2 regions of the Mesorhizobium sp. BHbdii genome follow, and region 1 is predicted to be linked to the other one. Evidence: predicted binding sites of a transcription regulator. Region 1 holds the regulator's gene; the other holds the start of a gene.

Region 1 (3,608 bases):
ACGGCTTCCGATTCATGAGCGGCCGCGGCAATAGGGAGGACGCTAAACAATGTCGGTTGGGATCCGCCATGACGATTTGCGCCGGCGCAACCGGGCGATGGTTATTTCGGCCGTACGCCGCGCAGGGCAGCCGTCACGGACCGAGATCGCCGCAACCACCGGCCTCAGCCATTCGACCATATCGGCGATCTCTTCCGACCTGATCCACGAAGGCATCCTGGCCGAGAGCAAGGCGAGTGAGACCGTTTCGCTGAAACGTGGCCGGCCGCAGGTTGGCCTCAGCCTCAATCCGGAAGCCGCTGCGGTATTGGCCGTCGTGTTGTCGCTGAATTCCCTTTCGGTCGCTGTCATCGACTATGCCGGACAAGTGGTCGCCGAGAAACAGCGCCGGCTGGACACGCTGACCATGTCGCGCGACGAGCTGATCGATGAATGTGTCGCCATCGTCCGGCGCCGGCTCGAAGACCCCGACCTCGACGTCCAAAACGTCGCCCGCATCGCGCTGGCGATCCAGGGTATTACCGATTCCCATGCGCGCGCCATGTTGTGGTCGCCGATCACGCCGCAGACGAACATCGCCTTCGCCGACATTCTGGAACGCGAGTTCGGCATCCCGGCCATCATGGAGAACGACTGCAACATGATGGCCGTGGCGCTGCGCTGGCGCGACCCGGATCGCTACCGCGACGATTTCATCGCCATCCTGCTCTCGCATGGCATCGGTATGGGGCTGGTGCTGAAGGGCGAGCTGTTCACCGGCACCCATTCCTCAGGCGGCGAATTCGGCCACATGATTCATCGGCCGGGCGGCGCGCTTTGCCGCTGCGGGCGGCGCGGTTGCGTCGAGGCTTATGCCGGCAATTACGCTATCTGGCGCAACGCAAGGCAATTGAGCGAGAACGCCGAGCCGGTCGCCGATGTCAGCGACGCCGAGATGCGGGCACTGGCGGCCCGGGCGCGCGAGACGGACGGACCGGAGCGCGAAGCCTACCGCAAGGCCGGCGAGGCGCTCGGCTTCGGGCTCGGCAGCCTGTTCGCGCTGATCGATCCGGCGCCGGTCGCCATGGTCGGTCCCAGCGCTGCCGCCTTCGACCTGATCGAGCCGGCCCTGCGCGAGGCCATCGCCCAGACCGCCGGCGGCGAGCATTCGGGTTCGATTTCCTTCGACACCGAGCCGAACGAACTGCCGCTGATCCGAGAAGGCTGCGCCATGCGGGCGCTGAGCTTCGTCGACCAGGAGATCTTCGGGCCGAGCATCCAGGCACGAGCCGGTTCGGTCGGAAAGAACGTGGCTTGAACTCGAAGGCAGGGATCCCCGGATCGCGACTTGGGGTGTGTTGAGATTCAGGTCAGGCCGAGTCGAGAATGGTGGGTTCCGAGAACGGAGCGGAGCGTACTTTTGGGTACGTGAGCACCGGAAGCGCAGGAAGCCGGCGTTCGCAGGCCCGGCACCACCTGAATATCAGCACATCCCTAGTCTTCCCTGATGGCATAGCCCGCGCCGCGGATGGTGCGGATGACATCGGGCATGCGACCATTGTTGACCGCCTTGCGCAACCGGCCGACATGGACGTCCACCGTGCGCTCGTCGATGTAGATCGTCTCGCCCCAGACATTGTCGAGCAACTGGCTGCGCGAGAAGACCCGACCCGGGTGCCGCATCATGAATTCGAGCAGCCGGAATTCGGTCGGCCCGAGCCGGATCTCGCTCTTCTTGCGATAGACCCTGTGCGATTCGCGATCGAGCATGATGTCGCCGACCTTCAGCACGCTGGACAGTACTTCCGGCTTGGCGCGGCGCAGCAGCGCCTTGACCCTGGCCATGAATTCCGGTGTCGAGAACGGCTTGACCAGATAGTCGTCGGCCCCGGTGGAAAGGCCGCGCACCCGGTCGCTCTCCTCGCCGCGCGCGGTCAGCATGATGATCGGCAGCCGCTCGGTTTCGGGACGCACCCGAAGGCGCCGGCAAAGCTCGATGCCCGAAACCGCCGGCACCATCCAGTCGAGCACCAGAAGATCGGGCACATTTTCCTGCAGCCGGATTTCGGCCTCGTCGCCGCGCGTCACCACCTCGACCTGATAGCCTTCGGATTCCAGATTGTAGCGGAGGAGGACGCCCAGCGGCTCTTCATCCTCCACCACCATGATGCGCGGCGCGATCATCGGCCGGTCACTCCTGTCATGTCGCCGGCGCCGACATCGTCGTTTCGTCGAGCTTCGGGCGATCCGCCGGCAATTGCTCCCCGGTCACGACAAAGTAGGCGTTTTCGGCTATGTTGGTGACATGATCGCCGATGCGTTCGAGATTCTTGGCGCAAAACAGAAGATGCGTGCAGGCGGTGATGTTGCGCGGATCCTCCATCATGTAGGTCAGGAGTTCGCGGAAAACCGCGGTGTATTTCACGTCGATCTTCTGGTCGTCGGCGCGCAGTTCTTTCAAAGCGCCGGCATTGCGCGACACATAGTGCTCAACCACCCCGCGGAGCTGCACAAGAACGAGATCCGCCATCGCGTCGATACCGTGCGACAGATTACGCGGCGTGGCGCTCTGCCCGACTGCGCTGACCCGCTTGGCTATGTTTTTGGCCAAATCGCCGATGCGCTCGAGATCACCGGCCATGCGGATTGCGCCGACCACGGCGCGCAGATCTTGCGCCATCGGCTGCCGCTTGGCGATCAGCGTGATCGCGCTATCGTCGAGTTCGCGCTGCCGCGCATCCATGATCGCGTCGTCCGAGACGACACGCTGCGCCATCGCATTGTCTGACGCAAGCAACGCGCGGATCGAGGCTGCGACCATCGCGGCGGCGAGCTCGTCCATGTCGCGGATCAGCCTGTCGATGTGCTCCAGTTCCTCGTCGAAAGATGCGACGGTGTGTTCACCCATGATCCTGTCCTCGTGTTCGAAATTCGCTGCCGGACCGCTCAGCCGAACCGGCCGGTGATGTAGTCCTGGGTGCGCTTGTCGTCGGGATTGGTGAACATCTTGTCGGTTGCGCCCTCCTCGACCAGGTAGCCGAGATGGAACATCGCCGTGCGTTGCGACACGCGCGCTGCCTGCTGCATCGAGTGGGTGACGATGACGATCGTGTAGTTCTGGCGCAGTTCGTCGATTAGTTCCTCGACGCGGGCGGTGGCGATCGGATCCAGCGCCGAACAGGGCTCGTCCATCAGAATCACTTCCGGCGACACGGCGATGGCGCGCGCGATGCACAGGCGCTGCTGCTGTCCGCCGGAGAGACCGGTGCCCGACTCGAGCAGGCGATCCTTGACCTCGTTGAACAGACCGGCCTTCTTCAGGCTCGATTCAACGATGCCGTCCAACTCGGACTTGCTCCTGGCCAGGCCGTGAATGCGCGGACCGTAGGCGACGTTTTCATAGATCGACTTCGGAAACGGGTTCGGCTTCTGGAATACCATGCCGACGCGAGCTCGCAGCTCGACGACATCGATTTTCGGGTCGTAAACATCCTCGCCGTCGAGCGTTATCTTGCCGCTCACCCGCGCGATATCGATCGTGTCGTTCATTCGGTTCAGGCAACGCAGGAAGGTCGACTTGCCACAGCCCGATGGGCCGATCAACGCCGTCACCTGGTTCTCGCGGACAT
Region 2 (3,608 bases), 270 kb from region 1:
CGATCGCCCTGATGCCTTGCCGGTAGAACAGGTCGCGGGCAACGCGAAGGATTTTTTCGCCGGCGCGGGGCTGTGCCAATTCATCCGCTTTGATCCTTGGTTCAATGCTTTTCATCTAGGATGTGCCGTTGCCTGCTTGACAATGTTACCGATCGGTACGTATACCTCGGTGCAATTGCAACGTACCGGTCAGTAACATGATAGCTCAATCCCGTCCGTTTGGCCAGCGCTACGCTTTCGTCGTGGTCGCCGTCATTTTCCTCTGCCTCCTGATCGCGGCGGGCCTGCGGTCGGCGCCGGCCGTCATGATGCTGCCGCTGGAGGAGAGTTTCGGCTGGCGGCGCGATGTCGTTTCGCTCGCCGCGGCCATCGGCATCTTCCTCTACGGCCTGACCGGGCCGTTTGCCGCGGCACTGATGGAACGGATCGGACTGCGCCGTACGCTGCTGGCGTCGCTGGTGTTGATGTCGGGCTCGACGGCGCTCAGCCTGTTGATGACCGAGCCGTGGCACCTGCTTCTCACCTGGGGCGTATTCTCCGGCGTCGGTTCCGGCGCGGTCGCCACGGTGCTCGGCGCCACCATCGTCAATCGCTGGTTCAAGACCAATCGCGGCCTGGTGATGGGACTGATGTCGGCCTCCGCCGCCACCGGCCTGCTGGTGTTCCTGCCGCTGCTCGCGGCGCTCGCCCAGTCGGGCGGCTGGAAGCCTGTCGCCATCGCCATTGCGGTCGCCACCGCCTGCCTCGTGCCGCTGGTCTGGCTGCTGGTGCCTGAGCGTCCAGCCTCGATCGGCATGGTGCGTTACGGCGCTGAGGCCGACGACGTGCCGCCGGTTCCGCCGGCCTCGCAGGGCAATTTCCTCACGCACACACTCAGCACGCTGCGCCGTGCCGCCGGCACCCGCGTGTTCTGGTATCTGTTCGCCACCTTCTTCATCTGCGGCTTTACCACCAACGGACTGGTCGGCACGCACCTGATCGCGTTTTGCGGCGACATGGGTATCGGTCAGGTGCAAGCCGCCGGCCTGCTGTCGCTGATGGGCATTTTCGATCTGATCGGCACGACGCTGTCGGGTTGGCTCACCGACCGCTTCGACCCGCGCAAGCTGCTCGGCGTCTATTATGGCATCCGCGGCCTGTCGCTGATCTATCTGCCTTATTCCGGCTTCTCGTCGACCAGTCTTATCATCTTCGCCGTGCTCTACGGGTTGGACTGGATCGCCACCGTGCCGCCGACGCTCAGGCTGTCGAACGAGGCGTTCGGCGACCGCAGCGGGCCGATCGTCTTCGGCTGGATCGTCGCGGGCCATCAGGTGGGCGCTGCGGCTGCCGCCTTCTTCGGCGGCACTATGCGTGAATTGCAAGGCAATTACGAGCTTGCCTTCCTCATAGCCGGCATGACGGCGATAGCCGCAGCCTGCATCTCGCTGTTGATCAACACCAGCCGTCCAGCCTTCGAGCCGGAACCGCAGGCGGCTTGAGTTGTGACGGCTGAGCGCTAATCTCCCCCTTGGGGGGAGATGGCCGCGAAGCGGCCAGAGGGGTCGGTCCGACCAGGCTCGGCGCCTTATCGCAGACGCAGGTGGTCGGTGCTCCACGCGAGACGACCCCCCTCTGTCGCCTCTGGCGACCCTCTGTCGCCTCTGGCGACCCTCTGTCGCCTCTGGCGACATCTCCCTCTCAAGAGACCCTCAAGAGAGAGATTCGCCAGTCTGTTGGTTGTAACGAAACCTTCATCGTTTCGAGATGTACCTGAAACATTGAGGCTGGACCTTGGCGGCGACGTTCAACGCCATCCAGGAGACAGCCATGAACAAGATTTCGATGACCCGGCGAGCCTTCGTCACGTCCGTGAGCGCCGCCGGCCTCGTCGGCGTATCGGGCCTCGCGCTTCCCTATTATTCGCGCGCCAGTCAGCGGCCCGCCTTCACCCATGGCATCCAGTCGGGCGATGTCGACGCAACCAGCGGCGTGGTGTGGACTCGCACCGACCGCCCTTCGCGCGTGATGTTCGAAGTGTCGTCAACGGAAAATTTCGCCAACGCCGCCCGTCTTGCGCCGCTCGATACGTCGCCGGCCAGCGATTACACGATAAAGCGGCTGCTCACCGATCTCGCCTCCGACCAGGACATCTTCTACCGCATGATCGCGGCCGATCTCGCCGACATCAACGCCGTCTCCGAGCCGATCGTCGGCCGCTTCCGCACGGCGCCGGCCTCGAAGCGCGACATTCGCTTCGCCTGGTCGGGCGATACCGCCGGCCAGGGCTGGGGCATCGACGACACCGGCATGAAGACCTATGCCACGATCGGCAAGCATACGCCCGACTTCTTCCTGCATTCCGGCGACACCATCTATGCCGACGGCCCGATGAAGGACGAGGTCGATCTTTCCGGTGGCAGCAAGTGGAAGAACAACGTCCTAATCGACGAAAAGCGCAAGGTTGCCGAGACGCTGGACGAGTACCGGGGTCAGTGGAAATACAACATGATGGACAGGAACGTGTTGGGGCTCAACGCCATCTGCCCGACCTTTTACCAGTGGGACGACCACGAGGTGGTGAACAACTGGTCGGATTCGAAGGACCTGAGCGCCGACGACCGCTACTCGGAAAAAAACATCCATGTGCTGGCGGCACGCGCGGCACGCGCCTTCCACGAGATGACGACGATCCGCTACGAGCCGTCGGAACCGGGCCGCGTCTATCGCAAGATCGCCTACGGGCCGCTGCTCGACGTGTTCTTCCTCGACATGCGTTCCTATCGTGGCTCCAATGGTCCTGGCATGCAGGATACGGTGACGCCGCAATCGCGCATCCTCGGCGAACAGCAGATGAAATGGCTGAAGCGCGAACTGGCAAACTCCAACGCGACCTGGAAAATCATCGCCGCCGACATGCCGCTCGGTCTCGTCGTCTGGAACGACGCCACCAAGAAAGCCGGCGCCGAGGCCATCAGCAATGGCGACAATGGTCCGGCCAAAGGCCGCGAGTTGGAGATTGCCGACCTCCTTCGCTATATTAAGAATGCTGGCGTCACCAACACCGTCTGGCTTACAGCTGACGTGCACTACACGGCGGCGCACTACTACAATCCTGATAAGGCGCAGTTTCAGGACTTCAATCCGTTCTGGGAGTTCGTTTCGGGTCCGCTTCACGCCGGCACCTATGGACCCAATGATTTCGACATGACCTTCGGCCCGGAGCTGAAATTCATCAAGGCGCCAACCGCCGAGCAGGGACAGAACCTGCCACCCTCGGCCGGCCTGCAGTTCTTCGGCCTCGTCGATATCGATGGCGCCACTGAACAGATGACGGTGCGGCTGATGGATCGCGACGACAACGAGCTCTACAAGGTCACGCTCGATCCGGTGCAGTCGGCGTGAAGGCGTCGAAGCGTCGCAATGGGCGGGAACCGGTGGACGGAGGGGCAGGACGGAGTGATTAGAACGACTTCATCCAGCGCCGTTGCATTCTTCCGGAGATCTGCTGCGCCCTGGGATGACAGCCGCCGTCGGCGGTTGTCAGTCCGGATAGCAAACGGTCGGAATTTGGGGCCACACAGCGCTGTCGCAGTTGGCGGCCGCCTGCCTCTCCTTAAAGGCGGCGC

What was found. The regulator PhoB, encoded in region 1, activates phosphate uptake and scavenging genes when phosphate is short. The targets are predictions, from matches to a motif close to TGTCATNNANCTGTCAT.
Region 2: a site for PhoB is predicted at 1,721-1,737, ahead of ACWTU8_RS25750 (alkaline phosphatase D family protein). Genes of this name have one in related genera too.

The regions. Positions count from the first base shown of each region.
Region 1 covers NZ_JBSPKX010000005.1:184,340-187,947, forward strand. The annotation lists gene ACWTU8_RS24365 (ROK family protein) at 50-1,297, shown strand; gene phoB (phosphate regulon transcriptional regulator PhoB) at 1,474-2,163, opposite strand; gene phoU (phosphate signaling complex protein PhoU) at 2,180-2,887, opposite strand; gene pstB (phosphate ABC transporter ATP-binding protein PstB) at 2,926-3,608, opposite strand, start outside.
Region 2 covers NZ_JBSPKX010000005.1:453,006-456,613, reverse strand. The annotation lists gene ACWTU8_RS25760 (TetR/AcrR family transcriptional regulator) at 1-115, opposite strand, end outside; gene ACWTU8_RS25755 (MFS transporter) at 198-1,481, shown strand; gene ACWTU8_RS25750 (alkaline phosphatase D family protein) at 1,810-3,384, shown strand; gene ACWTU8_RS25745 (hypothetical protein) at 3,523-3,608, opposite strand, start outside.